DNA from 4 places in the Nocardia yamanashiensis genome. Region 3 is predicted to be linked to each of the others. Evidence: riboswitches for the same ligand, from Rfam matches in the RefSeq annotation. Region 3 holds a riboswitch; each other region holds the start of a gene.
What was found. Region 3 has a riboswitch for S-adenosylmethionine ahead of LTV02_RS26280 (bifunctional o-acetylhomoserine/o-acetylserine sulfhydrylase). Riboswitches for the same ligand answer to the same signal wherever they lie in the genome.
Positions count from the first base shown of each region.

Region 1 (7,366 bases), 1.7 Mb from region 3:
GGCGCTTCCGGCCCGAACAGCGGCAACGCCGGCGCGGGCTCGGTGCGGCGGTCCTTGGCGGGCAGTCCGTAGAACAGCCGGGCATTGTCTTCCAGCACCCGGTGCAGATCCCCGCCCACCGCATTGGCGATCAGATCGATATCGGTATTGCGGAACGGCCGTCCCGCCCGCGTCCCCGGCAGATCCGAGCCGAACATGAGCGCTTCGGGGTTCACCGCGTGAATCTTGCGCAGCGCCATGCCCACATCCATCGACACCCGCCCGAACCCGGACGCCTTCACCTTGGCCCCGCGATCCACCAGATTCAGCAGATACGGCAGGCAGTCGTCGCTCATCCCCATGTGATCGATGGACAGCTTCGGCAGTTTGGTGATGACCGGTTCCAGCGACCCCAGCATGGACCCGTCGATGTACAGCTCCACATGCCAGCCCGCCAGCTCGTAGGCCCGCAGTGCCAGCATGGTCAGCCCGACGATATCCCCGCCGCCGCGCTTGAGATTGAACCGGACCGCCCGCACCCCGGCCCGATTCAGATCCATGATCTCGGCGTCGGTGGCGTCGATGTGCAGGTTCGCCACCCCGACCCAGCCCTCGCCGAGTTCGGCGAGGGCGGCCCGCAGAAAGCTCTGATCCGTGCCCTGGAAAGACCCGCTGACCACGGCCCCACCGTCGATATCGAAGCGCCGCATGCGGTCGCGATAAGCCGGGATGGGGTACGGGTCGGGCAGGTAGCCCTCGTTCTCGATCAGCGGGAACCGCGGATCGATGATGTGGACATGGGCATCGAACACTTGATCAGCATGCCTCAGAACGGTGACAAGTGTGGATGACCTTGTCCGCCTGGTGGATCGAGCCTGGTCAGGCTGGTGTGGTCAGGACGGGTTGGTCACCTTGTCCGGTTCCGACGCCCGCAGCATGTCCTCGCGCTCGACGACCTTGACCCGCTCGCGGCCTTCCGGCTCGCCGAGGGCGCGCTCGTGCGCGTCGAGGCGGTACCAGCCGGCCCAGGTGGTGAACGGAATGCCCTTGCCCTCGAGGAAGGTGGTGACCGCGTCCAGCTCCGGCTCGGCGGCCGGGGTGAAGTTCGCGGCGTCGTCGAGCAGGCAGGCGATGGTCTCGTTGGCGTCGCCCTTGGTGTGGCCGATGAGGCCGACCGGACCGCGCTTGATCCAGCCGGTCACGTAGGTAGCGGGCATGTAGCGATCCGCGCCGTCGGCGTCCTCGTTCACCAGCACGCGCCCGGCCTCGTTGGGCACGGTCCCGGCCTGGTCGTCGAACGGCAGCGCCGGGATGTTCTGCGACAGGTAACCCACCGCGCGGTACACGGCCTGGATGTCCCAGTCCTTGAATTCGCCGGTGCCCTTGCAGTTTCCGGTGCCGTCGAGCTGGGTGCGCTCGGTGCGCAGGCCCACGACCTTGCCGTCCTCGCCCAGGACCTCGGACGGGGATTCGAAGAAGTGCAGGAACAGCTTGTGCGGGCGGTTGCCGACATCGCGGATCGCCCACTGCTCCAAGGTATTGCAGATCATGTCGACCTGCTTGGAGTGCCGGCGCGCGGCCTCGGAGCCCTCGTCGTAGTCGATGTCCTCGGGATCGACGATGACCTCGATGGTCGGCGAGTGGTCGAGCTCGCGCAGCTCGAGGGGCGTGAACTTGGCCTGCGCCGGGCCGCGGCGGCCGAACACGTGCACCTCGAGGGCCTTGTTGGCCTTCAGGCCTTCGTAGACGTTCGGCGGGATCTCGGTCGGCAGCAGCTCGTCACCGGTCTTGGCCAGCACGCGCGCCACGTCCAAGGCCACGTTGCCGACGCCGAGCACGGCGACCTTCTCGGCGTCCAGGGGCCAGGTGCGCGGCACGTCCGGGTGCCCGTCGTACCAGGACACGAAGTCCGCGGCGCCGTAGGAACCGTCCAGATCGATGCCCGGAACCTCCAGGGCCCGGTCGGCATTGGCGCCGGTGGAGAAGATGACCGCGTCGTAGAAACGCTGCAGGTCCTCGAGGGTGATGTCGACGCCGTAGTCGATATTGCCCAGCAGGCGCACCTGCTCCTTGTCGAGCACCTTGTGCAGGGCGGTGATGATGCCCTTGATGCGCGGATGGTCGGGGGCGACGCCGTAGCGGATGAGACCGAACGGGGCGGGCATCCGCTCGTACAGGTCGATGCTCACATCGGCATCGGATTTCATCAGCGCGTCGGCGGCGTAGATTCCGGCCGGGCCGGCGCCCACGATCGCAATGCGGAGCGGGCGGGTCGCTGCACTCTGTTCGGTCATTCTTACGCGCACCCTTTGATTCGATACTTCAGGTCTTGGTCTTTGTTTCTTAGCTTAGGCTAAGTTGCGACCGGGTTCGGGGGTCCCGGGGACTCCCGACGCTGCAGCGTTGCTGCGTGGTGTTGCTATTCCCGCTTCGGCGGGGGAATTGCGCTGATTCTATCGGTGGTAAGGACCCGTACCCGCGAGGGTGCGGTGAACCACACGAATGCCCGCCGATCCGACAGGCCGGTGCCGTGCTCGATCCGCCCGCGCCGGGCAGGCATGATCTACCCATGAGTGACGTCGATGACCAGCCGGTTCCGATCGATCAGGACGAAACCCGGACCATGCTGCCGTTCCTGGTGGCGGCGGTGGTGATCGTGCTCGTCATCCTCGGCATCGTGATCGCCGCGCTGGTGTCCCCGGCTGAGAAGAATGTCACAGATTCCGATCGATTGGCCATCGCCGCCCGCACCTTCACCGACTCCCGCAGCGGCACCGACGTCATCGACAAGTCAACGGCCTGTTCGGGTTTCGACGAGGCCAAGTCCCCGCTCGCGGGCAAGCCCGGTGAACAGGGCGGCAAGTACGCGTACGTGAAGCTGGTCGACCCGCGGGTCGAAGGCGAGAAGGCGACCGCCCTGGTCACCTGGCGGGCCGGTGACCGGGAATCCACTACCACCTGGCACTTCAGCAAGCAGGGTTCGGCCTGGTTGGTGTGCGATTCGTGACACGGTTCCGGAGATCGGCGAACAGTTTGACAGCCGGGCCCGGTACCCGGCACTCTTCTCCCAGGTCATGAGTACCAGCGCCAAGCCCCGGCTGGCTGGTCGGCAACCCTCCTCCGCGGTGGGGTGCTCCGGGTGACGACCTGGCTGTGCATCGGAAAAACGATGCGGCAAGTGCGGATTCACAGGAGGTTGAAGTGAGCTACGCGGGTGACATCACGCCGAAGCAAGCGTGGGAACTGTTGCGTGACAATCCGGATGCGGTGCTAGTCGACGTGCGCACCGAAGCCGAATGGCGTTTCGTCGGCGTGCCCGACACCAGCGGCATCGGCCGCCCGACCGCGCTGATCGAGTGGGTGGACGTCACCGGTACGCCCAATCCGCGCTTCGTGGATCAGCTCAAGGGCGTGCTGGCCGAGCGCGGCGCGGACTCCGACGCCCCGGTCATCTTCATCTGCCGGTCCGGTCAGCGCTCCATCGGCGCGGCCACCGCCGCCACCGCCGTCGGCTTCGAGCCGTCGTTCAATGTGATCGAAGGTTTCGAAGGCGCACTGGACGCGCAGGGCCATCGCGGCGTCGTCGGCTGGCGTGCCGACGGCCTGCCCTGGCGGCAGTCGTAACCGGTCCGGGTCGATAGGAGACAGTCATGATCACCGGTGGTTCGTTCGACCGTCCGCTTCCCGAGGGCGTCGGCCCCGCCACGATCAGCGTGCGCGGCGGCACCCGGCGCTCGGGTTTCGAGGAGACCTCGGAAGCGCTGTTCCTGAATTCCGGATTCGTCTACGAGAGCGCCGAAGCGGCCGAGGCGTCGTTCACCGGCGATATCGAGCACTTCGTGTACTCGCGCTACGGCAATCCCACGGTCGCCATGTTCGAGGAGCGGCTGCGCCTGATCGACGGCGCGGAAGCGGCCTTCGCGACCGCCTCCGGCATGTCCGCGGTCTTCACCGCGCTGGGCGCGCTGCTCGGCGCGGGTGACCGATTGGTCGCCGCCCGTTCGCTTTTCGGCTCCTGCTTCGTGGTGGCCAACGAGATCCTGCCGCGCTGGGGCGTGGAGACCGTCTTCGTCGACGGCGAGGATCTGAACCAGTGGGAGCAGGCGCTGTCGGTGCCCACCCAGGCCGTGTTCTTCGAAACCCCCTCCAATCCGATGCAGACCCTGGTGGATGTGCGTGCGGTGGCGGATCTTTCGCATGCCGCCGGCGCGAAGGTGGTGCTGGACAACGTCTTCGCCACCCCGCTGCTGCAGAAGGGCTTCGACCTCGGCGCGGACGTGCTGGTCTACTCCGGCACCAAGCACATCGACGGCCAGGGCCGTGTGCTCGGCGGCGCCATCCTGGGCTCGCAGGAGTACATCGACGGCCCGGTCAAGAACCTCATGCGGCACACCGGCCCGGCATTGAGCCCGTTCAATGCCTGGACGCTGCTCAAGGGCCTGGAGACCATGCCGCTGCGGTTGCGCCAGTCCGTCGATTCGGCGCTGCGCATCGCGGAATTCCTGGAGCAGCATCCGGCCGTGGCGTGGGTGAAGTACCCGTTCCTGAAGTCGCACCCGCAGTACGAGCTGGCCACGCGGCAGATGTCCGGCGGCGGCACGGTGATCACCTTCGAGCTGAAGGCCCCCGAATCCGAGGGCAAGAAGCGGGCTTTCGAGGTGCTCAACGGTCTGCGCATCATCGACATCTCCAACAACCTCGGCGATGCCAAGACCCTGATCACGCACCCCGCCACCACGACGCACCGCGCCATGGGGCCGGAGGGGCGGGCGGCCATCGGCCTGACCGACGGGGTGCTGCGTATCTCGATCGGCCTCGAGGACGTCGAGGACCTGATCGGCGATCTGGATCGCGCGCTGGGCTGATCCATCGAACTCCGGAAGCCGGGACCGTCCTCGTGACGGTCCCGGCTTTCTTCGGCCTCAGTCATTGACAGCATGCTGTCAAACATGACAGGATGCTGTCATGACCAAGACAGTGCACCTCGCCGTTTACGACACCTTCTCCGACTGGGAGACCGGCCACGCGACCGCGCACCTCAATCGCGGCCTGTGGCATCGCGAGCCGGGGACCTGGCAGGTCAAGACCGTCGGCCCGACGACCGAACCGGTCACCTCCATGGGCGGCTTGCGCGTCGTCCCGGATCTCGCGCTCGCGGACCTCTCGCCCGCCGACAGCGCGCTGCTGATCCTGCCGGGCTCCGACACCTGGGAAACCGGTGCGCTGAAAGACTTCTCGGACAAGGCCGCCGAATTCCTCGCCGCCGGCGTCCCGGTCGCCGCGATCTGCGGAGCCACCTTCGGCCTGGCCGCCGCGGGCCTGCTGGACGACCGCAAGCACACCAGCAATGCCGCGGAATACCTTGCCTACAGCGGTTATTCGGGCGGTGCGAACTTCGTCCACCAACCGGCCGTCGCCGACGGCGCGCTGATCACCGGAAGCGGCGTCGCCCCGGTCGATTTCGCCGCCGCGATCTTCGCGAAGCTGAACATCTACGAGTCGCAGGTCCTCGAAGCCTGGATCAGGCTGTACAAGGACAACGATCCGGCCGGTTTCTTCGCCCTCGCCGAGTACGAGGAGAGCCGCGCGGCGGTCGCCGGATGAGGCCGGCCGAGCAGCAACTCTTCGCCACCTCGGCGGTCACCACGTTCAAGCTGAACGGCCAATTCCTCGCCATCGCAGAGGAATTGGCCCGCCCGGCCGGTATCACCGTGGCCTGGTGGATGGTGCTCGGCGCGGTACTGCGCGAGCCGCTGCCGGTCGCGGGCATCGCCCGGGAGATGGGCATCACCCGCCAGAGCGTGCAGCGGGTGGCGGATCTGCTGGTGGACAAGGGTTTCGCCGAATACCGCCCCAACCCCGCGCACAAGCGCGCCAAGCTGGTGGCGGTCACCCCGGAGGGCCGCGCGGCGGTGGAGCGCATCAACCCCCAGCACGCCGCCTACGCGAAACGGCTGGCGGCCGAGCTCGGCGTCGATGCCATGCGCGACATCGCCGCCGCCCTCACCCGCCTCTCCGCCGCGCTCGACGCAGTCGGCCTACCCGAAATCGACTAACCCCCCGTCATTCCGGCATGTTCTCAGCCGGAATCCACATGGTTCGCCGGGGTAGTGGATCCCGGCTGAAAGCACGCCGGGATGACGAGGTATCAGCCCAGCAGGGAGAGCGGATCCCTGGTGTGCCCCACCAGTTCCGCGACGGAGTCGAGGATGAGGGTCGGCCGGTACGGGTACTGCTCCATGGTGGCGCGGCTGGAGATGCCGGTGGTCACCAGCACCGTCCGCATCCCGGCCTCCATGCCCGAGATGATGTCGGTGTCCATCCGGTCGCCGATCATCACCGAGGACTGCGAGTGCGCCCCGATCCGCCGCAGCGCCGACCGCATCATCAGCGGATTCGGCTTGCCCACGTAGTAGGGCTCCTTGCCGGTGGCCCGGGTGATGAGCGCGGCCACCGAACCCGTGGCGGGCAGGATGCCCTCGCGCGAGGGCCCGGTGGCGTCGGGATTGGTGGCGATGAACCGCGCCCCCGCCGCGATCAACCGGATCGCCGTGGTGATGGCCTCGAACGAGTACGTCCGCGTCTCGCCCAGCACCACGTAGTCCGGATCGCTGTCGGTGAGCACGTACCCGATCTCGTGCAGCGCGGTGGTGAGCCCGGATTCGCCTACGACATAGGCGGTTCCGCCCGGCCGCTGCTCGTTCAGGAAGGTCGCGGTGGCCAGCGCCGAGGTCCAGATGGACTCGATCGGGATCTCCAGGCCGGTGTGCTTCAAGCGCGCTTGCAGATCGCGCGCGGTGTAGATGGAGTTGTTGGTGAGCACCAGGAACGGAATGTCATTGCTGCGCAGTTCGGCGAGGAACTTGTCGGCCCCGGGCACCATGTGGTTCTCGTGCACCAGGACGCCGTCCATGTCGGTGAGATAGGACAGGATGGGATCAGCTGTGGTGGTCACCCGCCCGAGTCTAATTTGCCTTCGCGTTGCTGTCGGGTGAAGTCACCCCTGCCACATTCGTTCCCCGCTTTTGGACATATCGTGCGATGAGAGATGGTTCACCACGGGTGGGCCATCCGGGCGGGAGGTTGGCCCGCATGACACAAGCGCAGTACAGCGACAGGAGTGGCGCGTGAAGGACCTCAAGCTCGGATACAAGGCGTCGGCGGAGCAGTTCGGTCCCCGGGAACTGGTGGAACTCGCGGTTTCGGTGGAGGAGCACGGCCTCGACAGCGCGACGGTGAGCGATCACTTCCAGCCCTGGCGGCACAATGGCGGGCACGCCCCGTTCTCGCTGGCCTGGATGGCCGCGGTGGGCGAGCGCACCAATCGCATTCAGCTCGGCACCTCGGTGCTGACCCCGACCTTCCGCTACAACCCGGCGGTCATCGC
Region 1 is NZ_CP089226.1:7,241,740-7,249,105, forward strand. Features, by position in the region: gene LTV02_RS33330 (amidohydrolase family protein) at 1-791, opposite strand, end outside; gene LTV02_RS33335 (FAD-dependent oxidoreductase) at 873-2,273, opposite strand; gene LTV02_RS33340 (Rv0361 family membrane protein) at 2,549-2,986, shown strand; SAM riboswitch class IV at 3,050-3,166, shown strand; gene LTV02_RS33345 (rhodanese-like domain-containing protein) at 3,181-3,603, shown strand; gene LTV02_RS33350 (O-succinylhomoserine sulfhydrylase) at 3,630-4,844, shown strand; gene LTV02_RS33355 (type 1 glutamine amidotransferase family protein) at 4,945-5,583, shown strand; gene LTV02_RS33360 (MarR family winged helix-turn-helix transcriptional regulator) at 5,580-6,035, shown strand; gene LTV02_RS33365 (HAD-IIA family hydrolase) at 6,128-6,892, opposite strand; gene fgd (glucose-6-phosphate dehydrogenase (coenzyme-F420)) at 7,107-7,366, shown strand, end outside.
Region 1: it holds a riboswitch for S-adenosylmethionine, as region 3 does, so the genes downstream of both, LTV02_RS33345 (rhodanese-like domain-containing protein) here and LTV02_RS26280 (bifunctional o-acetylhomoserine/o-acetylserine sulfhydrylase) in region 3, are expected to answer to the same signal.

Region 2 (7,366 bases), 220 kb from region 3:
CGATCGCGGGCAGAAACGACCGGCCGTGCGAAACCGTCAGCACCGCAGAGGTATACGCCCCGATGGCGATCGGACCCGCCTGCCCGATGGCCAGCTGTCCCGCCGACCCCGCGACCAGCGTCATGGACACCGCGATGATCGCGTACGCCACGATCTGCGTCCCCACCGAGATGCCGTAATCGTTCGAGATCGCCGGAATCACCAGTCCCGCAAGGGCGAACGCGATGAGCGCATGCCACCACCGCACCCGCAGCTGCCGCCCGGCCCCCAGGAACGTCCCGGTCAGCGGTTCGGATTCGATGGCCGGCGGCCGCGCCAGCAGCCCGCCCGGCCGCAGCACCAGGAACACCACCAGCAGCCCGAACGTGATCAGGTCCCGGTACCCGTCCCCGAAGGTGTAGATGCCGAACGCCTCCACCAGCCCGAGCACGAAACCGCCCACCACGGCCCCCGGAATCGATCCGAGCCCGCCGATGGTGGCCGCCACGAACCCGGTCATCCCGACCACCCCGCCGCTGGTCGGCGAGATATTCGAGTTGTAGAGCCCGACGAAGATCCCCGCCAGCCCGCCCAGCCCGGACGCGATGGCGAAGGCCAGCGACTGCACCCGCCCCACCCCGATGCCCATCTGCGCGGCGGCGTCCGGATCCTGCGCGGTGGCCCGAATGGCCAGCCCGTGCCGGCTGTAGCGCAGGAACGCCCACAGCCCCGCCATCACCGTGACGGTGATGGCGAACATGACCACGTCGGAGGTGCCGAACCGCACCCCGCCGAGCCGGAAGTTATTGGTGGACAACACCTGTGGGAACGGCCGGGTGTCCGGCCCGAACACGATGGCCACCACGTTCTCGATGATCAGCCCGACCGCCACCGTCGCCAGCAGCGCCGCGATGGCGGGCGCGCGCCGCAGCGGCCGCACCGCCAGCACGTCGATGGCGACGCCGACCAGCGCGGTCGCCCCCACCACCAGGATCAGCGCCGCCCACAGCGGCAGCCCGTGCTCGGCGATCAGCCACCAGCCGAACACCGACCCGAAGGCGAAGATCGCGCCGTGCGCGAAGTTGATGACATTGCTGACCCCGAAGATCAGCGTGATGCCCACGGCAATGAGCGCGTACGCATTGCCGTGGACCAGACCCGCGATGAGCGTGTCGAACATCTACTTGTTCCCGGTGGGCACGAACTGCCCGTTCTTCAGCACCAGCTCGATCGGCTTCACGCCGCTGGGACGACGCGTGCCCTGGTCGAAGGCGAACGTGCCCAGGCCGATGCCGTCGAAGTCCTTGATCTCGCGCAGGCCCTTCAGAATGCCCTCGCGGGTCGCCCCGCCCTGCTTGGCGGCCTTGACCAGCACATTGAGCGCGTCATAGGCGTACACGTTGAAATCGCCCGGGTCGGTGCCGAACTTGGCCTTGAACTTGCCGACGAACGCCTGGATCTTCGGGTTCGGGTCCGAGGCCGAGAACACGCCGTTGACGATGTCGCCCTCGGCCGCGGTGCCCGCCAGCGAGATGAACTGCGGGGTGTTCTGCCCGCCGAAGAACTGCCCGCCGAAGCCGACATCGCGCAGCTGCTTCACCACGAGCGCGCCGTCCGGGCCATAGCCCAAGTGCACGAACGCATCCGGGTTGGCGTCGCGGCCCTTGATCAGCACCGGACGGAAGTCCTGCGAGTCGGGCAGGATCGGCGACGAGTACACGATCTCGACGCCCTTCTCCTTCGCGAACTGCTCGAAGAACTTGAAAGCCTGCTTACCCCAGTCGGTTTCGAGGTAGACCACGGAAACCTTCTTGGCCTTGGCCGACACCCACTGGGCGTTGCGCTCCTGGAACACGTCCAGGGTGATCGACGGGCTCCACGAGTAGTCCCCGCCCTTGGTGAAATCGGTGGAGGAGTTGGTGAACCCGTACTGCACCAGCTTGCCCCGGTTGTACACCGGCGACGCCGCGATGGAGGCCGGCGAGGAGAAGTCGCCCAGCTCCGCGATGATGGAGTTGTCGCCCACGAACTTGGTGGCGATCGGCACCGTCTGCTTCGGGTCGGATTGCGAGTCCTCCCACTTCAATTCGACCTTCTTGCCGTCGATTCCGCCGGCCGCGTTGATCTCGTCCAAGGCCAGGTCGAAGCCCTGCTGCCAGAGCCGCCCGTACTCCGCCGAGGCGCCCGTCTTGGGCCCCGACACCCCGAAGTAGACCGTCCCCTTGTCCGCGGAAGAACTGTCGGAGCACGCCCCCGTCAGACCCGCCACCAACGCCGCCGACGCGACACCCACCACCAGCCGGAGCCGACGCGACCCGGACCACTGCTTGCTCATCTTGTTCCTCTGTGACTCACCCACGCGACGCCCGGGCCTGAAAGCGCTTGCGATGCCCGGTCGGACACCGCCTGGTCGTCACCCGGGGCACCCCACCGCCGCGCGAGGGTTGCCGATCAGCGAGCCGGGGCTCGAACATGCTGATACTCGTGACCGTGCGCCAGAGAGTAATTAGGCGCCACGGGCCTCGACAGTGTTCGAATCACCGTGAAGTCAAAGACCATCCGCGCCCGCCCGGGAACAGGGGGCGAGCGCGGGCCGTCGAATGCGCCGCCGGGGGCGGAGATTCGGTTTCGCGCGTCAGGCGTCGAGGTGACCGGCGAGCCAGGCCGGGAACTCGGTGAGGTCGGTCAGCACCACGTCCGCGCCTTCGGCCGAGAGTTCCTCCGCCGCATACGGTCCCGTGGTCACCGCCACCGCGATCGCGCCCGCGGCCTTCGCGCCGCGCACATCTCCGAGGTGATCGCCGACGTAGATGCGGGCGCCGTGCGCGCGCAGCACCTCGCCCTTCTCCTCCGCCCACACCCCGCCCACGAGATCATCCACATCCATCCCCAGGTGATCCACATGCAGTTGCGCCTGCGGCTGGTTCTTGGCGGTGATCACCAGGACCTTGCCGCCCGCCTTGTGCACGGCCGCCAGCGCATCGTCCACGCCCGGCAGTTCCCGGCTCGGTGTGATGGCCAGCCCGGGGTACAGCTCGCGATAGCGCGCGACCACGCCCGGCACCTGATCTTCCGGGAACCAGTGCGCGGCCTCGATCTGCAAGGGCGGCCCGAGCCGTGACACGGCGAGCGCGGAATCGATCGGCACGCCGGTTTCGGCGGCCACCGCATCCCAGACGGCGGCGATGCCCGGCCGGGAATCGATCAAGGTCATATCCAGGTCGAATCCGACGACGAGCCCATCGCCCCGACCGGTCGCATGATCAACAGCCACGGCTCGACCCTACGGACCGGCGGGAAAACCGGAGGCGGCAGGGTTCGGCCGCGAACTAGGCTCGGGCCATGACTGATCAGGGCACGCTGTTCTGCGGGATGGAGCTGGGCGCACGCATCGAGGGCGTGGAAACGGATCTGATCACCAAGGGCGCGGCCGCCGCCCACGCCCGCCGGTCCGACGGCCAGGGCTTCGCCATCCCCCTCGCGGGCGGCGTGGCCGCCTACGCCGAACCCGGTTCACCGCTCAACAAGGTGGCGGGCCTCGGCTTCGACGGGGTGCCCACCACGCGCGAACTGGTCGAGATCGAAGCCCTGTACGCCAAGCGCGACACCCCCGTCCAGGTGGAGCTCTCCCACCTCGCCGACCCCGAGATCGGCGCCCTGCTGACCGCCCGCGGCTATCGGCTGCTCGGATTCGAGAACGTCCTCGGCCTGGCACTCACCGGCGTAGACCTGCCCACCCCCGCACCCGGCGTCGTCGTCTCCCCCAGCGACGACACCGAATTCGACCTCTGGCTCACCCTGGTCGCCGACGGCTTCGCCCACCCCGACGCCCAGGGCATCGCCTCCCACGAGGAATTCCCCCGCGAAATCATCGCCGCCGCCATGCGCGACCTGACCGCCGCCGCCGGCGTGACCCGCTACCTCGCGCGCCGCAACGACGCCCCCGCCGGCGGCGCGAGCATGCGCCTCGCCGCAGGCATCGCCCAATTGACCGGCGCGGCAACAGTTCCCGCACATCGCCGCCACGGCGTCCAAACCGCCCTGCTCGCCGCCCGCCTGTCCGACGCCCGCGCCGCCGGCTCCGACATCGCCACCATCACCACCCAGCCCGCCTCAAAATCCCAGCAGAACGCCCAGGCCCGCGGCTTCTCCCTGCTCTACCCACGCGCGATCCTCGTCAAATCCTGACCCCCACAGCCGGAACCCCCGGCCCGGCAGACGATCTCCACGACGAGCGGTCATATCGGCGATCTGCTGCCGGGTCGGCAGTTCCCCTGCCGTCCCAGCCGTCCGGCCGAGGCGAGCAGATTGAACTGGGTGGGGGGTGAGCCCGAGCGGCAGCAGATTCCGTATTCGGGCGCAGGAATCGGGGCGGAAGTCGGTGGCGGCGTAGCAGGTACGCCGCCACCGACTGGTCCCGTGGTTACTGCGCCGGGGCGTAGCCGAGCGGGCGGGTGGTGAAGGTGCCTCGGCCTTGGGTTCGGCTGCGCAAACGGGTTGCGTAGCCGAATAGTTCGGCCAGGGGGACGGCTGCCGTGATCACCACGACGCCGGTTCGGGTCACCGAACCGGAGACGCGGGCGCGGCGGGCGGCCAGGTCGCCCAGGACGGCGCCGACGTAGTCCTCCGGCACCATGACGGTCATTTCCACCACCGGTTCCAACGTTGCCATCGCACTGGCGCGGAGGGCGTCCCGGAGGCCGAGGCGGGCCGCGGTGCGGAAGGCCAGCTCGGAGGAGTCCTTGCTGTGCGTCGCGCCGTCGACCAGCGTGACGTGCAGCCCGGTCACCGGGTGGCCCGCCAGGGGACCCGTCGCGAGTGCGTCGCGGCAGCCCTGCTCGACTGCACGGACGAACTCGGCGGGCACCCGGCCGCCCACCACGGTGGAGGCAAACTCGAAACCGGTGGCGGCCGTGCGGAAACCGCTTGTCTCGTGCTCGACGAGGCCGGGAGCGGCATCGCTGTCACGAGATGCACCCAGCGGCCGGACGTCGAGGACGATGTGCGCCCACTGTCCGGAACCGCCGTCCTGCTTGACGTGGCGGTAGGTGAAGCCGGTGACTCCGCGGACCACGGTTTCGCGGTAGGCGACCTGCGGTTGGCCGACGGTCACCACCAGGCCGCGGTCGCGGCGCAGCTTCTCCACCACGACCTCGAGGTGCAGTTCGCCCATACCGGCCAGCAGCGTCTGACCCGTTTCGGGATCCGTGCGGACCACCAGCGACGGGTCTTCCTCCGCTATCCGGGACAGCGCCACGGCCAGCTTCTCGGCCTCGGCATTGTTCTTGGCCTCGACCGCCACCGAGATCACCGGATCCGTCGGGTTCGGCGGTTCCAGCAGGACCGGAGCCTCGGGTGCGCACAGGGTCGCGCCGACCCGGGCCTGCTTCGGGCCGACCAGCGCGACGATATCGCCGGCGGTCGCGACCTCCACCTCCTCGTGCCGATCCGCCTGCACGCGCAGGATGCGGGCGATGCGTTCGCGGCGGCCCGGACCCGCGTCCAGCACCGTGTCGCCCTTGCGCAGCTCGCCCGAGTACAGGCGCACGAAGGTGAGCCGGCCGGTGGGCGTGGCGTGCACCTTGAACACCAGTGCCGCAAGCGATTCCGCCGGATCGGCTGTCCGGTCCAGCGGCGAGGGCAGGTAGGCCACGGCGGCGTCGAGCAACGGCTCGATGCCACGGTTGCGGTAGGCCGCGCCGCACAGCACCACGACGGCCGCACCCGAAAGGGTCAGCGCGCGCAGGGCCGCGGACAGGGTGTCGTCGGCCAGTGCCGAGTGTTCGACATATTCCTCCAAAGCGTTCGAATCATGTTCTACTACTGCTTCTTCCAGCGCGCGACGACGGTCGCGCGCCTGCTCGGCGAGGTGATCGGGAATCGGTTCCACGACGGGCACCGCGGCCCCGTCCGCCCACACCATGGCGCGCATGCGAACCAGGTCCACCACTCCGGTGAACTCGTCTTCGCTGCCGATCGGCAACTGCACCAGCAGCGGATTCGGGTGCAGCCGTGCGCGAATCGACGCGACGGCCGCGTCCAGGTCCGCCCCGGCGCGATCCATCTTGTTGACGAACGCGAGGCGCGGCACGGCATAGCGATCCGCCCGCCGCCACACCGATTCGCTCTGCGGCTCCACACCGGCGACCGCATCGAAAACCGCTATGGCACCGTCCAATACGCGCAGCGAGCGCTCCACCTCATCGGAGAAGTCGACGTGCCCGGGAGTATCGATGACGGTCAGCCGGTGACCGTTCCACTCACAGCTCACGGCGGCCGCGAAAATGGTGATGCCGCGATCGCGTTCCTGCGGATCGAAATCGGTGACGGTGGTGCCGTCGTGCACCTCACCGCGCTTGTGCGTCATACCGGTGCGGAACAGCATCCGCTCGGTGACGGTGGTCTTCCCCGCATCGACGTGCGCGAGAATGCCGAGGTTGCGAACGGTGGCGAGGGATTGTCGGGAAACATTGGTACGCACGGTCTTACGTCCTTCGTGCTGATCCTGGACAGGACAGCGCGATTCCCGGACCGGGAATTACGGGATGAATGAGGTCCGGGTACTCAGTACCGGCCGCGCAGCCGGCACCGAGCCGGCGAAGACACCAGGATCACCTCGTAGCGAGGGCGAGCCACGACAGCAGCGTGTGGACGCATGACCGGCTCCCTTCCTGGTACGAGTCGAGCGGTCCGGCGGACCGCAGGCGGCGAGGAGAGCGGAGGTGCTGGAGTGTTTTCTACCCAAAGAAAGATTAGAAGGAAGCTCCCCCATGGCCTCGCCGCTTCCCACGGTAACAGTCAGGCCGGGATCAAGTCACCAAGATTTTCCGGAGTGAAGATCTCGCAACCCGCGGGCAGGTCGTCCGGGCGGGCCATCCCGATGAAAGTGACCGGCTCGGTGAGGGTTTCGCCGCTCCACACCACCACCTCGGCGCTCATCAAACCCGCGAGATAACGCACGGTCAGGTAGTCCCGGTCCACCACGGCCCGGGCCAGATCGGCCGTCGTCACCGAATTCTCCTCCACCCGGTTGTAATCCGGCTCGCCCGCCAGATTCAGATGCAGCCACTTCACCCGCCACTCGTCGCCCCGGCGAAAGAACACCAGCGGGAAGGAGATCCGGCCCGCGCCCCGCAGTTCGGATTTCATGCGCACGGTGCGCGGCTCGTACGGCAGTCCGGCCTGATCCGCCTCGCGCAGCATGAAACCGAAGAAGGACTCCCGCACCTGCTCGAAACCCTCCCCCGAGTAGATGTTCACCTGCGGTAGCACCGCGTGCGCCGCCACCTTGCCCAATTCGATCTCGATGAATTCCGAAGCGCCGTCGGGAGCCTCGGTGATATCGCCGGAATGCATGCCGCCCAGCTCGGTCAGATTCGTGTACGAC
Region 2 is NZ_CP089226.1:5,364,557-5,371,922, forward strand. Features, by position in the region: gene LTV02_RS25240 (ABC transporter permease) at 1-1,159, opposite strand, end outside; gene LTV02_RS25245 (ABC transporter substrate-binding protein) at 1,160-2,314, opposite strand; SAM riboswitch class IV at 2,353-2,469, opposite strand; gene LTV02_RS25250 (HAD family hydrolase) at 2,615-3,253, opposite strand; gene LTV02_RS25255 (GNAT family N-acetyltransferase) at 3,340-4,167, shown strand; gene fusA (elongation factor G) at 4,403-6,460, opposite strand; gene LTV02_RS25265 (TerD family protein) at 6,778-7,366, opposite strand, start outside.
Region 2: it holds a riboswitch for S-adenosylmethionine, as region 3 does, so the genes downstream of both, LTV02_RS25245 (ABC transporter substrate-binding protein) here and LTV02_RS26280 (bifunctional o-acetylhomoserine/o-acetylserine sulfhydrylase) in region 3, are expected to answer to the same signal.

Region 3 (7,366 bases):
GCGGCTTCTGCTCGTTGTTCGACGGCGGTCCGGCGCAGGTCGGTCAGGCGGGCGATCTCGGCCGCACTCCAGACGGTATCGGAGTAGGGGGCGTAGGCCGGCCCGCGCCACAGGGCCAGGGCCGCGTCCAGGGTGCGATGGCGGGCGGCGGGGTCTGCGGTCGCGGTGGCGGTCGCCATCAGCTGGTCGAAATGCCAGGCGTCGACGGACGAAACCGGCAGGCGCAGGGCATATCCCGGCGCCTGGGAGACCAGGATGCGAGCCGGAGCGCGGGGCGACCGCTCCGGTTCGAGGGATCGGCGCAGGTACGAGATGTGCGCCTGTAACGCACCGGATGCCTTCGGCGGCGGTTCGCCCTGCCAGAGGTCTTCGATGAGCCGATCGACCGAAACCACTTCGCCCCCGGCCGAAACCAACCGCGCCAGTACCGCGCCCTGCATCGGCCCGCGCAGTACGGCGGTCCGGCCGCCGACCGATACCCGCAGCGCGCCCAGCACTTCCACCAACACCACGGGTGGTACATCGGCGGGATCAGTGCATTCGCTAACAGTGCGAACGACCAGCGCGGGCCCGGTATCGCGACCGCCGGATCAGTTCCGCAGCGCGCGCACCCCGGAGGCGGCGAGGACGAGGCCGACCGCGATAGTCCCGGGGATGATCCAGAAGCCCTCCGCACCCGGCAGCGCTTCGGCCGCCGCCATGGCGAATACGGCCAGGATTATCACCGCGGCGGCGGGGCGGCCGAGCAGTGGGCGCGGGGCAGCGAGGGCGCAGGCGGCCAAGAGCAGGAAGCCGAGCAGGAAGGCCGCGGCGAGCGGGCCGTTCACCGGGAGGGCCGCGTCTTCGATGGCGGTCTGCTCGTGGTGGGACAGGCGCGGGGCGACGAAGGCCTCGTGGTACGCGCCGACCGGAATGGCCAGGGTCAGGCCGACATAGAGCAGGGCGCCCGCGAGCGTGGACACCCTTGCCACCCAGCCGGTTCCAGGACGATCCGAAGCCGGCCGCACGTCCGCCGGGGCCGGAAGCACTCCCGTGTGCGCACGCATACCGACGGGCGAGTCGGCGTGCGGTCCATGCTGCTCGACGCCGAACGTTTCGGAAGCCGTTGGGGACGAGTGTTTTCCGGCGAACCGCCAGGCGGCCGTCACGAGAGGCAGGCCGACGGCCATGAGGACGGCGCCGGCGCTGAAGGTCAGGTGGGCGGCGACCCAGGTCGGGGCGTGTTCGGCGGTTTCGGAGTGTTCCAGCGGGTGCAGGCCGTTGCCGATCGCGAACAGCACGCCGCCGGCGATCAGTGCGGCGGCGCGCGGCCGGAGGTCTCGGTCGGCCACGGTGGGGGCCGTCGTCATCGTCATGGGCACAGGATCGGTGTGCGGTATTCACCGCGACTTGCGGCCGACTTGCGGCGGGCGGCCGGATTGCCCGGCGGCGGTACGGAATCCGGCGCGCCGACCGAGCGGGAGTACGGGTCCGGGCCCGCCGCGAGGTGCGCGGCGGGCCCGGAGCGGTGGGTCAAACCGCCACGTGCACCTGGTGTTCGGGTCCTTCCAGGAGGTTCTCCGGCTTGTCCCGGATCATGAAGGCGATGATCGGGATGCAGGCCAGGAAGAAGCCCGCGCCGATGTAGAAGGCCACGTCGTAGCTGTGGATGGCGGCCCGGGCGACCACATTGTCGATGGTCGGGTGGTTGCGGGCGTAGCGTTCGGCCGCCTGCACCGAGAGAGTGGTCAGCAGTGCCGTGCCGATGGATCCGCCCACCTGCTGGGCCGCGTTGAGCAGGGCGCTGGCGACGCCGGAATCCTTCTCCTCCACCTGATGCAGTGCGGTAGCCTGCATGGCCACGAACAACCCGCCCATGCCGAGGGCGATGAGGATCATGGCGGGCAGCAGGCTGGCCGCGTAACCGTCCCCGAATTCGAGCTGCGCCAGGTAGATCAGGCCCGCGGTGCCGAGCACCGCACCGGCGAGCATGATCGGGCGCGGGCCGATGCGCGGCAGCAGGGTGCTGGCGATACCGGCCGACACCACGATGCCCGCGGGGAACGGCAGGAACGCCACGCCCGCCTTCAACGCCGAGTACCCGAGCGTCATCTGCAGGTAGAAGCTGAGATTCAGGAACATGGCGAACATGGCGATGGGCACCAGCAGCGCCACCAGGAACGAACCGCCGCGATTGATCTCACCCGGAATGCGCAGCGGCAGTAGCGGATCGGCGGTGCGCGCCTCGATCACCACGAACGCCACCAGCAGCGCGGAGCCGGCGATGAGCAGGGCCAGGGTGCTGGCCGCGCCCCAGCCGTCCGAGGCGGCGCGGCTGAAGCCGTAGACGATCGAGATGAGGCCGAGCGTGCCGGTGACCGCGCCGGGCAGGTCGTAGCCGCCGGTGCGCGGCGCGGGCACGTCCTTGATCACGAAGGCGAAGGCCCCGGCCAGGGCGAGCAGCGCGATGGGCGCGTTGACCAGCAGGCTCCAGCGCCAGTTGGCGTATTCGGTGAGCGCCCCGCCCGCGATCAGGCCGATGGCCGCGCCACCCGCCGACACACCCGCGAAAACGCCGAAGGCCCGGGCGCGTTCCTTGGCTTCGGTGAAGGTGATGGACACCAGCGACAGTGCGGCGGGCGCGAGCAGTGCGCCGAACGCGCCCTGTAGACCGCGGCCCGCGAACAATTGCCCGGCGTTCTGCGCCAGCCCGGCCAGCGCCGACGCCCCGGCGAAACCGATCAGGCCGATCATCAGGATGCGGCGGCGGCCGAGGTAGTCGGCGAGCCGGCCGCCGAGCAGCAGCAGACCGCCGAAAATGAGCGTGTAGGCGGTGAGCACCCACTGTTTGTCGCCGTCGCTGATGTGCAGGTCCTGCTGCGCGAACGGCAGTGCGATGGTGACGATGGTGGCGTCCAGCACCACCATGAGCTGCGCCATGGCGATCACCGCCAAGGCCCACCAGCGTCTGGAATCTGTTGTCCCGCCGACGTTTTCGCCGGTCTCGAGTGTTGCCGTCCCAGCGGACATGAGCCTCTCCTCAGGGTTTCGAACAGCTGCGACCATCGTGGCACCAGCCGACATTTGTCGTCAAGAGAAAAATGTCTGAGTGCGACACTTGTCGGAAGAAGACACCATCGCCCGGGATCGGTCTAAAATGGGCCCATGTTCGACTCGTCAACGCTGACCGCGCGCCCGGGCCTGCGCGAACGCAAGAAGCAGCAGACCCGAACCCGGATCATCGACGTGGCGCTGAACCTGTGCGACACACAGGGTTTCGACGCCACCACCGTCGAGCAGATCGCCGCCGAAGCCGACGTCTCGCCCCGCACCGTGAACCGGTACTTCGCGAGCAAGGAAGACATCGTCATCGCCCCGATCGAGGACTGGGGCCAGGCACTCGCGGAACAATTGCGCGCCCAGCCGGTCACCGGCAACGAGCTGCAAGCCCTGCTCGACGCCTTCCTGCTGGTGGTCGAGCAGATCCTGGGCGGCGACAATCCGGTGCCGTTCCGCTGGTTCCAGCAAATGCAGCGCGTCACCCGCGACAATGTGGCCGTGCGCGCCCAGAGCCTGGAAGCCGCCGACACCAAGACCCGGGCCATGGCCGAGGTGCTCGCCGAACGGCTGCGGACCACCCCCGACGCCGCACCGGTGCGAATGATCGCGGCGACCTGGCACAGCATCGTGCGCGTGGGCATGGAGTGCGAATTCGACGCCGATTCCGAGTTCCCGGACTGCACCACGGCCGGTTCCGCCCGTCAGCTGGCCGATAATGTGCAAGCCGCCTACGACGAATTCGTCCGGGTCTGCGCGACTCCGACTGTGGCCAGCCCCACTTCGGAGACCGCCGCCGCATCCCGTTAGAATCTCGCAACAGGTCAAGAGCATCAGCGCCAAGCCCCGGCTCGCTGATCGGCAACCCTCCAGCTGCGGTGGGGTGCTCCGGGTGAAGACCGGGCGCTCGACGGCCGAGCGCAAGCGCACTGTAGGAGGTCTACCGAAATGTGTTGTTGTCGAAGCCTATTCGCCTCCCGATAACGTCAGAATTCCGCCATTCGGCGACCTTGTTTTTTTGGAGCAGCACATGAGTGACTCGACCGCGCCCATCGACCCTGCCGCCTGGTCCTTCGAGACCAAGCAGATCCACGCCGGTCAGGCCCCCGATCCGGCCACCGGCGCGCGCGCCCTGCCCATCTACCAGACCACTTCGTACGCTTTCCGCGACACCGACCACGCCGCCGCGCTCTTCGGTCTCGCCGAGCCGGGCAATATCTACACCCGCATCATGAATCCCACCCAGGACGCGGTGGAACAGCGCATCGCGGCCCTCGAAGGCGGCGTAGCGGCGCTATTGCTGGCCTCCGGGCAGGCGGCGGAGACCTACGCGATCCTGAACCTGGCCCAGGCCGGCGATCACATCGTCGCCAGCCCGCACCTGTACGGCGGCACCTACAACCTGCTGCACTACTCGCTGCCCAAGCTCGGCATCGAGGTCAGCTTCGTCGAGGACCCCGACGATCTGGCCCAGTGGCAGGCGGCGATCCGGCCGAACACCAAGGCTTTCTACGGTGAGACGGTCGCCAACCCGTCCAGCTCCATCCTGGATATCCCGGGCATCGCGGGCGTCGCGCACGCCGCGGGCCTGCCGCTCATCGTGGACAACACCGTCGCCACCCCGTACCTGATCCAGCCGCTCGCCCAAGGCGCGGACATCGTCGTGCACTCGGCCACCAAGTACCTGGGCGGCCACGGCGCGGCGGTCGCGGGCGTGATCGTGGACGGCGGCAACTTCGACTGGACGGTCAAGGACGCCGACGGCGTGTCGCGGTACCCCGGCTTCACCGTCGCCGATCCGAGCTATCACGGCGTGGTGTTCGCCGATCTCGGCGCGCCCGCCTTCGCGCTCAAGGCCCGCGTGCAACTGCTGCGCGATCTCGGCGCGGCCGTGTCGCCGTTCAACGCCTTCCTGATCGCCCAGGGCATCGAGACCTTGAGCCTGCGTGTCGAGCGGCATGTCGCCAATGCCCGAGCGGTGGCGGAGTTTCTGACCCAGCAGGCCGGCGTCGAGAAGGTCTACTACGCGGGCCTGCCCAGCTCCCCGTGGTTCGAGCGCGGCAAACAACTGGCACCCAAGGGTGTCGGCGCCATCGTGTCGTTCGAACTGGCCGGCGGCGTGGACGCGGGCAAGAAGTTCGTGGACGCGCTGGTGCTGCACAGCCATGTCGCTAACATCGGTGATGTGCGTTCGCTCGTCATCCACCCGGCCTCCACCACCCATTCCCAGCTGACCCCCGAAGAGCAGCTCGCTTCCGGCGTCACCCCTGGTCTGGTGCGGTTGGCCGTGGGTATCGAGGGCATCGACGACATCCTGGCGGATCTGCGCGCCGGTCTGACGGCGGCAGCGTCTTGACCGTGAGCATCGAATCCAGCACCTCCCGTCCGGCGGCCGAGCTCCTGCTCCCGCCGCCGGACGGGACGCTCGGCAGCATTCACATCGGGGAGGTGGCGCTGGAGAACGGCGCCGTCATTCCCGAGGTGAGCCTGGCCGTGCAGCGGTGGGGCGAACTGTCGGCGAACGCGGACAATGTGGTGCTGGTCGAGCATGCGCTGACCGGCGACTCGCATGTGGTGGGCGGCGTGGACGTGCATCACGCCCAGCCCGGCTGGTGGGACGGCATCGTCGGACCGGGTGCGGCCATCGACACCCGGGAATGGTGTGTCATCGCCACCAATGTGCTGGGCGGCTGCAAGGGCAGCACCGGGCCGGCCTCGCTGGCCGCGGACGGCAAGCCCTGGGGCGCACGGTTTCCCGAGATCTCCATCCGGGACCAGGTGACCGCCGAGGTCCAGCTTTTCGACCTGCTCGGCATCGATCACCTGGCCGCCGTCGTCGGCGGGTCCATGGGCGGGATGCGGGTACTGGAGTGGATGGTCGGCCATCCCGACCGGGTCGGTTCCGCGCTGGTGCTCGCCGTCGGGGCGCGCGCCACCGCCGATCAGATCGGCACCCAGACCACCCAGATCGCCGCCATCCAGGCCGATCCGGACTGGCAGGGCGGGAACTATCACGGCACCGGGCGCACGCCCATGACCGGGATGGGGATCGCGCGGCGCATCGCGCACCTGACCTACCGCACCGAGTTCGAGCTGGACCATCGCTTCGAGAATCACGCTCAGGGGGACGAGAACCCTTGGGAGGGTGGGCGTTACGCGGTGCAGAGCTACCTGGAGTACCAGGCCGACAAGCTCAAGTCGCGTTTCGATCCGGCCACCTACGTGCTGCTCACCGAGGCCATGAACCGGCACGACGTGGGCCGCGGGCGCGGTGGCGTCGAGGCGGCGCTGGCGGCCACGCCGGTGCCGTGCGTGATCGGCGGCGTGGATTCGGACCGGTTGTATCCGCTGCGGACCCAGCAGGAGCTGGCCGATCTGCTGCCCGGTTGCAAGGGGCTGGAGATCGTCCGCTCGCGCGACGGGCACGACGGGTTCCTGACCGAGACCGAAGCGATCGGCAAGCTGATGACCGAGACCATGGATCTGGCGCGCGCGGCCCGGGCCGAGCGCGCCTGATCGCACCCTTTGAGCGGATTGACCGGCGCGTCCCAGGTGTCGTGCCTGTTTCATCCGAATTGTCCTGAGCCGCTGCCGGTTTCACCCAGATGACGCCTCCGTAACCAGCGGCCCGGAATTTGCGCGTACCGCGCCGCGCCGCCGTAATGTGTCAGACATGCCAGCAGCATTCGATGACATGGATCTCCGCGACCTCGTCGACCTGCTCTCCGACGACGAGCAACGTGAACTACGCCCGGCGATATTGCGGGTGCTGAACCGCCTACCCGCGCAGGAAGTGCTTCGCCGCGAGTTAGGACGCCGGATGGCGCGAGTCTGACGCACCCGATATCCGAGATCCGCTAGCCCCCCGAATCCGATAACCCCCGTGGTGGGTCGCCCGGTGCGCCGCCCACCACCACGTCCCGCCGTGCGCTAGGTGACGCCGAGGCTGCTGATCGTCGCGGCCAGCGCGATGATGGCACTGCCCAGCACGGTCAGCCAGATCACATCGAACGGCTTGCTGCGCACCGCCAGCAGCCCCACCCGCTCGGTCGGCAACACCATCCGCAGCGCCGCCGCCAGCAGGGTCGCGCCGCCGAAGAAGAACGTCCCGCGCCGCCAGCGATCCCAGGCCAGGAACACCACGGCCACCACCATCACCGCTGCGATCAACAGCATCGGCAGATTGTCGCGCACGAACTCACCGAATCGGCTGCTCCGGCTCGCGGGGGCGGCATGGGCTGGGCTCACGGGGCGAGTCTAGCCATCACCCGGCCACCGCACCGCCCGCCCCGGCCTTCTGAGATGCTGTAGCCCGTGTTCCATCTGGTGT
Region 3 is NZ_CP089226.1:5,581,898-5,589,263, forward strand. Features, by position in the region: gene LTV02_RS39340 (BTAD domain-containing putative transcriptional regulator) at 1-512, opposite strand, end outside; gene LTV02_RS26265 (hypothetical protein) at 591-1,355, opposite strand; gene LTV02_RS26270 (MFS transporter) at 1,513-3,009, opposite strand; gene LTV02_RS26275 (TetR/AcrR family transcriptional regulator) at 3,145-3,846, shown strand; SAM riboswitch class IV at 3,859-3,969, shown strand; gene LTV02_RS26280 (bifunctional o-acetylhomoserine/o-acetylserine sulfhydrylase) at 4,067-5,392, shown strand; gene metX (homoserine O-acetyltransferase MetX) at 5,389-6,552, shown strand; gene LTV02_RS26290 (hypothetical protein) at 6,710-6,871, shown strand; gene LTV02_RS26295 (DUF3017 domain-containing protein) at 6,967-7,212, opposite strand; gene LTV02_RS26300 (tRNA (cytidine(34)-2'-O)-methyltransferase) at 7,351-7,366, shown strand, end outside.

Region 4 (7,366 bases), 790 kb from region 3:
CGGCAGCACCGCCAGGTAGAACAACCCGACCTTCGGATTGAGCACACACGACAGCAATCCCGCAGCGAATGCGGAGCGAACCCGGGAATCCGTTTCCGGCGCGGACGTCTCGCCCTCCTCGCCCGGCCCGCGCCGCCGCGATAGCAGGGCCCGAACGCCCAGGTACACCAGGTAGATTCCGCCGATCACCTTGAGCGTGCGATAGGCCGTCGCGGACTGCTCCAGCAGCGCCGCCACCCCGGCTGCGACCACCACCGCCCAGACGATCCCGCCCAGTGCCGATCCGAGCGCCGCCGCCACCGCCTGACGTCGCCCCGCCATCGAAAACCGCAGGACCAGAAAGGTATCCGGCCCCGGCGTCAGGGCGAGCAGGACGCACAGGCCGACGAAACTGAGCAGCAGCGGAAGACTCACTCCTCCATGGCAACTCGCCACCGCCCATGAGCGCAAGCCCATTCCCGGCTTCGCGCGACCCGCCCCGGCGTTTCACCGGCCCGGACCATGCGAAAGGCCGCCGACCCCCTGATGAAAAGGGTCGACGGCCCTCGGACGTCAGAGATTCAGTTCCGCGTGCTGAATTCCGCGCCGAGCTCTTGGAACAGGTTGGTGTTCATGGTGAAGGCCAGTCGCGCCTCGTCCAGCACCCGTTCCACCTCGGCGCCCGCGATCGGCATGGCATCGAGGGCCTCGCGGTATTCCCGCTTGAACGCGGCCGGATTCGAGATGCCCTCGAACACGTAGAACCGCACCCCATCGCCCTTCTTGGGCAGGTCCCACAGCTTCTCGGCGGTACCGCGAATAACCTGGCCACCCGACAGATCCCCCAGGTAGCGGGTGTAGTGGTGCACCACGTACCCGGCCGGCCATTCGCCCGCGCATTCCTCGATGCGGGCCGCATAGGCGGCGGTGGACGGCAGCGGCGCCAGCTCCTCACGCCAGTTCGCGCCGCCCAGGTAGTCCAGATCGGCTTCCAGCGCGGCCAGGCGATTCAGTTCGGGACGCACGAACGGCCCCGCGACGGGGTCGGAAGCCAGTGCGGCGGAATGCTTTTCGAGCGCCTCGTAGACGAACCAGAGCTGCCCGGTGTAGCGGTAGAAGGCCTGCACCCCGAGCTGTCCGGTGAGCAGATCGCGCATGAAGGTGGAGTGCTCGGCCTCGTTGTGCTGCTGCTCGGTCGCGGTGCGGATGAGCGTCGAGAACGGCGTGGCGGCGTCTACCGTGCTGGTCATGGTCGAGCTCCCTCGTGATCAACTACCGGGCCGCACTCTTTAGGCCACCCTAACTTCGCCTCCGACTGTACGCCTCAGCAACGATCTCGCGATTCGAACTTCGGCACCCTCCCACTCCAACTTTCGGATGATTTTCGCGGCGGGGTTGACAACCACCCGAGCCATCTGCCAGCCTCTCCAATCAGGTCATGAGTACCAGCGTCAAGCCCTGGCTAGCTGGTCGGCAACCCTCCTCCGCGGTGGGGTGCTCCAGGTGACGACCGGGCCGTAGCCCGACCGGGCACGGCAAGCGCGGACTCTCGATCGCCTGTTTTCCGATCGCGCGTCCCATTACCCGACGGGATTTCGTGATGACTGCTTTCGCCGACCAGGCCTGTGCCCCGCTCGCCACCGTTTCCGGTCGCGACCTCCAGGTCCCCCTCGTCCAGGGCGGAACCACCACCTACGCCAACTTCGACTACGCCGCCAGCGCCCCCGCCCTGCAGCAGGTCACCGACCGGATCGCGGAACTGCTGCCGTACTACGCCAGCGTGCACCGCGGCGCCGGCTACGCCTCCCGCGTCTCCACCGACTGCTACGAAGCCGCCCGCGGCGCGGTCGCCCGTTTCGTGCACGCCGCCGACGACCAGGTCGTGGTCTTCACCCGCAACACCACCGATTCGCTCAACCTGCTGGCTGGCTGCGTGCCCGGCGACACCGTGGTGCTGGACGTGGAGCACCACGCCAACTTCCTGCCCTGGGAGCGGCACGGCCGCCGGGTGGTGCCGGTCGCGGACACCATCGAGGAGACGGTGCAGCGGCTGGTCGCCGAACTGTGTTCGAAGCCGGCTGCGCTGCTTGCCATTACCGGCGCTTCCAATGTGACCGGCGAACTGCTGCCCATCGAGCGGCTGGCCTGGATCGCGCACCAGTGCGGCACCCGCATCCTGGTCGATGCCGCCCAGCTGGCCCCGCACCGCCGCATCGACCTGCAGACCTCCGGCGTCGACTACCTGGTCTTCTCCGGCCACAAGGCGTACGCGCCGTTCGGGGCCGGCGTGCTGGTCGGCCGCCGTGACTGGCTCGACGCGGCCGAGCCCTACCTGGCCGGCGGCGGCGCGGTCCGCTCCGTCACCACCGACAGCGTCGAATGGGCGCCCGCCCCGCAGCGCCACGAAGCCGGTTCGCCCAATGTGCTCGGCGTGGCCGCCCTCGCCGCCGCGTGCGACGCGCTGGCCGCCATCGACGAGACGACCGCCGTCGAGCACGAGCAGTACCTCACCCACCGCCTGCGCTACGGCCTGAAAACCGTTCCGGGCGTGAACTTCCTGCGTATCTGGCGGGACAGCAGCGATGCGGTCGGCATCGTCGCCTTCACCGTCGACGGCTACGAACCCGCCCAGGTCGCGGCCTATCTGTCCGCCGAGCACGGCATCGGCGTGCGCGACGGCCGCTTCTGCGCCCATCCGCTGCTCGCCCGCCTCGGCGTCGATGCCGCCCTGCGCGCCAGCATCGGCCTAGGCACCACCGCCGCCGATGTGGACCGGCTCGTCGATGCCGTGGCCACGCTGGTCGAATCCGGTCCGAAGTGGAATTACGCGCGCACCGAAGGACATTGGAACCCGGTCCCGGAAACCCGCCCCTTCGGCGGCGGCACCGACGGCGCCGCGCCCTGCGCGATCTGAACCGCCACGCCTTGGGGTTTCAGGGTTTCACCCCTGAAACCCACCTCTACGGCACGAGGTAGCGGGCGGCGAGTTCCTCGATCAGGGGGTCGCCGTCCGCCACGCTGTCCAGAGTTTCGAGGTCGTCCTGTACGGAGATCTGGCGCGGATCATCCTGATCGGGATCCGGCGCACCGTCCTCGTTCAACTGGCGCAGCAGCTTGGCACGTACACGTTCCTTGAGGGAATCGGTCATATCCAGAGCATTACCGATTACACGGGAGCTAGCCAGCTGCCCCACGGGGTATTTCGGAAAACCGTATAGATAAGGAGAAAGCCCGCCGCCGCCCAGACGGCGTTGCGCGGCAGAATCCGCGGCAGCGCCGGAACGCCCCCGCCGCGCCAGCCCACGACCAGCCAATTCACCCAGTAGGCCAGGAATCCGAGCAGCAGCGGCAACACGAAGATATTGCTCTGGACGGCGTCGAGGATCCGTCCGTCGGTGAGATTGTGCAGGCCACGCAGCCCCCCGCACCCCGGGCACCAGAAACCGGTCAGCGTGTAGAACGGGCACACCCCGTAGGACCCTTCCGAATGCGGATCCCGGAAATGCAGCAGTGCCAGCACCCCCGCCGCCCCCGCCCCGGCGACAACGGGCAGGCCCATGCTCACCCAGCGCGGGCGGGGCCGGGAATCGAGCTCGGTCGAGGCGGTGTCCACGAACATCAACGGTAGCCGCGCGCCCGATCCACGGCCAGGCCGATGACCGGCGCGGTCAGCGAGCCCGCGAGCATATCGATGATTTCTCCCCAGGCATCCACATCCCCGGCGCGGACCTTGCCCGCCTCCACGGCGCGTTCGTGATCGGCGAGCAGTGCGAAAAGCATTGTGGTGAGGGCACGCAACCGGCGCACCCGCAATCGCATCGGCAATGCGGCCAGCTCGCGGTCCAGGCCCTGCATGATCACCCGGACCGAAGTGCGGTCCGCGCCTTCCAGATTCCCGGCGTCGGTGACGATCGGGTGGGTGTGTATCTGCTCCAGGAAACGCGCGTAGTGATGCGCCCCGTGCCGCTCCCCGAGCTCGAACATGGGAATGACCAGCGCTTCCAGCAGTCCGTGCACGCCCGGCGGCCGCCCCGAACCCGCCTGTTCGGCAAGCAGTTCCAGCCGGCGCACTTCCAGGGTGGCGAGCCGGCGTTCGACCACGGCTTCGATGAGCCCGTCCCGGGAGCCGAAGTGATATTGGATCGCCGAATTGTTCCGCTGTTCCGCGGCCGCGGCGATATCCCGCAGCGGCACCCCCTGCCCGCGCTCGGCGATCAAGCGTTCCGCGGCGGCGATGATCCGCTCCCGCGCGTCTGTCCCTGCCACAGTCTGCAGGGTAGCGGTTCACCAGCGCATAAAGAACTCATCCTTGACAGTTAAGAGCTTGCTCTTAAAGACTGCATGTGACCGCCATCACGAGCGGGCAGCTCTCCGAAGGACTTTCGCCATGATCCTGGACACCTTCCGACTCGACGGCCGGGCCGCCGTCGTCACCGGCGCGGGCCGCGGCATCGGCGCCGCCACCGCGCTCGCCCTCGCCGAAGCCGGCGCCGACGTCGCCATCGCGGCCCGCACCACCGATCAGCTCGAAGAAGTCGCGGGCAAGATCCGCGCGCTGGGCCGGCGCGCGGCCACCGTCACCGCCGACCTGTCCGACCTGTCCGCGGTGAAAGCCTTCGCCGATACCGCCGCAGCGGAGCTCGGCCGCCTCGACATCGTGGTCAACAATGTCGGCGGGACCATGCCCAACACCTTCATGACCAGCACCCCGGAGTTCCTCGAGGACGCCTTCCGGTTCAACGTCTCCACCGCCCACGCGCTCACCCAGGCCGCCGTCCCGCACCTGTTGCAGGCCGGCGGCGGGTCGGTGGTCAGCATCAGCTCGATGATGGGGCGCACGTCCGGGCGCGGGTTCCTCGCCTACGGCACCGCCAAGGCCGCGCTCGCGCATTGGACCCGGATGGCGGCCACCGATCTGTCGCCGAAGATCCGGGTCAATGCCATCGCGGTCGGGTCGGTGCTCACCTCGGCGCTGGATGTCGTTGCGCAGCAACCGGAAATCAAAGCCGCCATGGAATCGGTGACGCCGTTGAAGCGGCTCGGTGAGCCCTGGGAGATCGCGGCGGCCATCGTGTACCTGAGTTCCCGTGCGGGTGGTTACATCACCGGCAAGGTCCTCGAAGTGGACGGCGGCATCGAGCGGCCCAATCTCGAACTTCCCATTCCCGATCTGTGATCTGTTGCGACACTGAGGATTTGCCATGACATATCGTGTAATCCAATGGAGCACAGGCAATGTCGGTGCCCGAGCGCTGCGCTCCATCATCGCCCGGCCCGAGCTCGAACTCGTCGGCGTCTGGGTGTCCAGCGACGCCAAAGCCGGTAAGGACGCGGGCGAACTCGCGGGCCTGGACCTCGAAACCGGCGTCAAGGCCAGTACCGATGCCGACGCGTTGATCGCCCTGCGGCCCGACTGCATCCTGCACACCGCCATGGCCGACGACCGGCTCATGGAATCGGTCGAGGACCTGAAGCGATTCCTGCGCGCGGGCATCAATGTGGTGTCCAGCAGCCCGGTCTTCCTGCAATTCCCCTACGGCGTGCTGCCCGACGAAGCCATCGCGCCGATCGTGGCGGCGGCCGAGGAGGGCGGGGCGTCGCTGTGGGTCAACGGCATCGACCCCGGCTGGGCCAACGACTGGCTGCCGCTCCTGCTGAGCAGCGGCTCCGAGCGGATCGACCGCATCATCTGCTCGGAGATCATGGACTACTCCACCTACGACAACCCCAAGGTCGTCTTCGACATCATGGGCTTCGGCAGCGAACTCGACGCCCTGCCCATGCTGCTGCAACCCGGCGTCCTCACCCTGGCCTGGGGCAGCGTCATCCGTCAGCTCGCCGCGGCGCTGGATGTCGAACTCGACACCGTCACACAGCATTTCGAACGACTGCCCGCGACCGACAAGATCGTCATCGGCGATCGCACCATCGCCCCCGGCACCGCCGCTGCCCTGCGCTTCCAAGTGCACGGTGTGCGCGACGGCCGCGAGGTCCTCACCCTCGAACACGTCACCCGCCTGCACCCCGATCTCGCGCCGGAATGGCCGCAGCCGACCGGAAAGGGTTGCTACCGAGTGGAAATCCAGGGCGACCCGGACTATCAGCTCGACCTGCAGCTCTACAGCAACGGCGACCATGCCCTGGCCGGCGTGGTCGGCACCGCCGCCCGGCTGGTCAGCGCCATTCCCGCCGTGGTCGAGGCCCGCCCGGGCCTGTTGACCGCGGTCGATCTGCCCCTCACTACCGGCCGAGGTCTGTTCTCGAAGCCACCGGTGGCCTGAACCGGGCTCCGCTCCGCCGTTCCGAAAGCCGGCGGAGCGGAGCTTCAAGCCGAGGGCCGCCGTGCCCGAATCCCTTGCGGCGCAGGCTATCCGGTCGAGACTTCCACTGCCCGAGCTGACTCCGAGTCGCCGCGCACCGCGGCTCGCAGGGCGGCGGCATCGACGATCGCGATGGCCCGGCCCTCGTGCACGATTACGATCGGCCCGTGGTGCTCGACCAGCCGCGCAACCGCTCCGCGTGCCGATTCGGTGAGGCCCGCCAAGGGCAGCGGCTCGTCCGCGTAAGCCGTCACCGGCGCCGTGTCAGTCGCACCGGCGAGATCGGAGGCGGCCACGGAACCGATGATCTCGGAGACCACCGCCGGGCCGGATGTGTTGCGCTGCAACATGATCGGCAAGATGCCGTCGTCGCCGAGCAGCTGCCGCGCCTCGGCGACCGTGGCCGCGGAGCCCACCGCCGCGGCTTCGGCGGACCGGTCCAGGTAGCTGAACACCTCGCCGACGGTGCGATCGGTGGCCGGGGTGGCGAGCGGGAAGCCGAGCGTGCCCAGCCATTCGTCGTTGTAGTACTTGGACAGATAGGCGCGTCCCGAATCCGGCGCGATCACCACCACCACATCGTCCGGCCCCAGTTCCCGCGCCACCCGCAGCGCCGCCGCGATCGCCGTCCCCGACGACCCGCCGAGCAGCAGCCCTTCCTCCCGGGCGAGCCGATGCAGCAACCCGATCGCCTCCACGTCGGGAATGCGCTCGATACGGTCAACCACCTCGGGGTGGTACGCCTCCGGCCACAGATCCTCGGCGGTCTCCGGATGCCGGAAGTGCCCGACCGCCTCCACGTACCAGATCCGCCCGTCACCCCCGCCGTACACGGACGTCTCCGGATCGGCCCCGATCACCCGCACCGCGCCGCCGGAAGCCTCCTTCAGGAATTCCCCCGCCCCGGTGATCGTCCCGCCGGTGCCCACGCCCGCCACGAAATGCGTTACCCGCCCGCCGGTTTGCGCCCAGATCTCCGGCCCGGTGGTCGCCCGATGCGCCGCGGTATTGGCCGGATTGTCGTACTGCCCCGCGAACCAGGCCCCCGGGATCTCCTCCACCAATCG
Region 4 is NZ_CP089226.1:6,368,271-6,375,636, forward strand. Features, by position in the region: gene LTV02_RS29445 (LysE family translocator) at 1-414, opposite strand, end outside; gene LTV02_RS29450 (biliverdin-producing heme oxygenase) at 561-1,229, opposite strand; SAM riboswitch class IV at 1,414-1,527, shown strand; gene LTV02_RS29455 (aminotransferase class V-fold PLP-dependent enzyme) at 1,580-2,893, shown strand; gene LTV02_RS29460 (hypothetical protein) at 2,940-3,128, opposite strand; gene LTV02_RS29465 (DUF2752 domain-containing protein) at 3,146-3,592, opposite strand; gene LTV02_RS29470 (TetR/AcrR family transcriptional regulator) at 3,598-4,245, opposite strand; gene LTV02_RS29475 (SDR family oxidoreductase) at 4,367-5,155, shown strand; gene LTV02_RS29480 (NAD(P)H-dependent amine dehydrogenase family protein) at 5,181-6,260, shown strand; gene LTV02_RS29485 (PLP-dependent cysteine synthase family protein) at 6,347-7,366, opposite strand, start outside.
Region 4: it holds a riboswitch for S-adenosylmethionine, as region 3 does, so the genes downstream of both, LTV02_RS29455 (aminotransferase class V-fold PLP-dependent enzyme) here and LTV02_RS26280 (bifunctional o-acetylhomoserine/o-acetylserine sulfhydrylase) in region 3, are expected to answer to the same signal.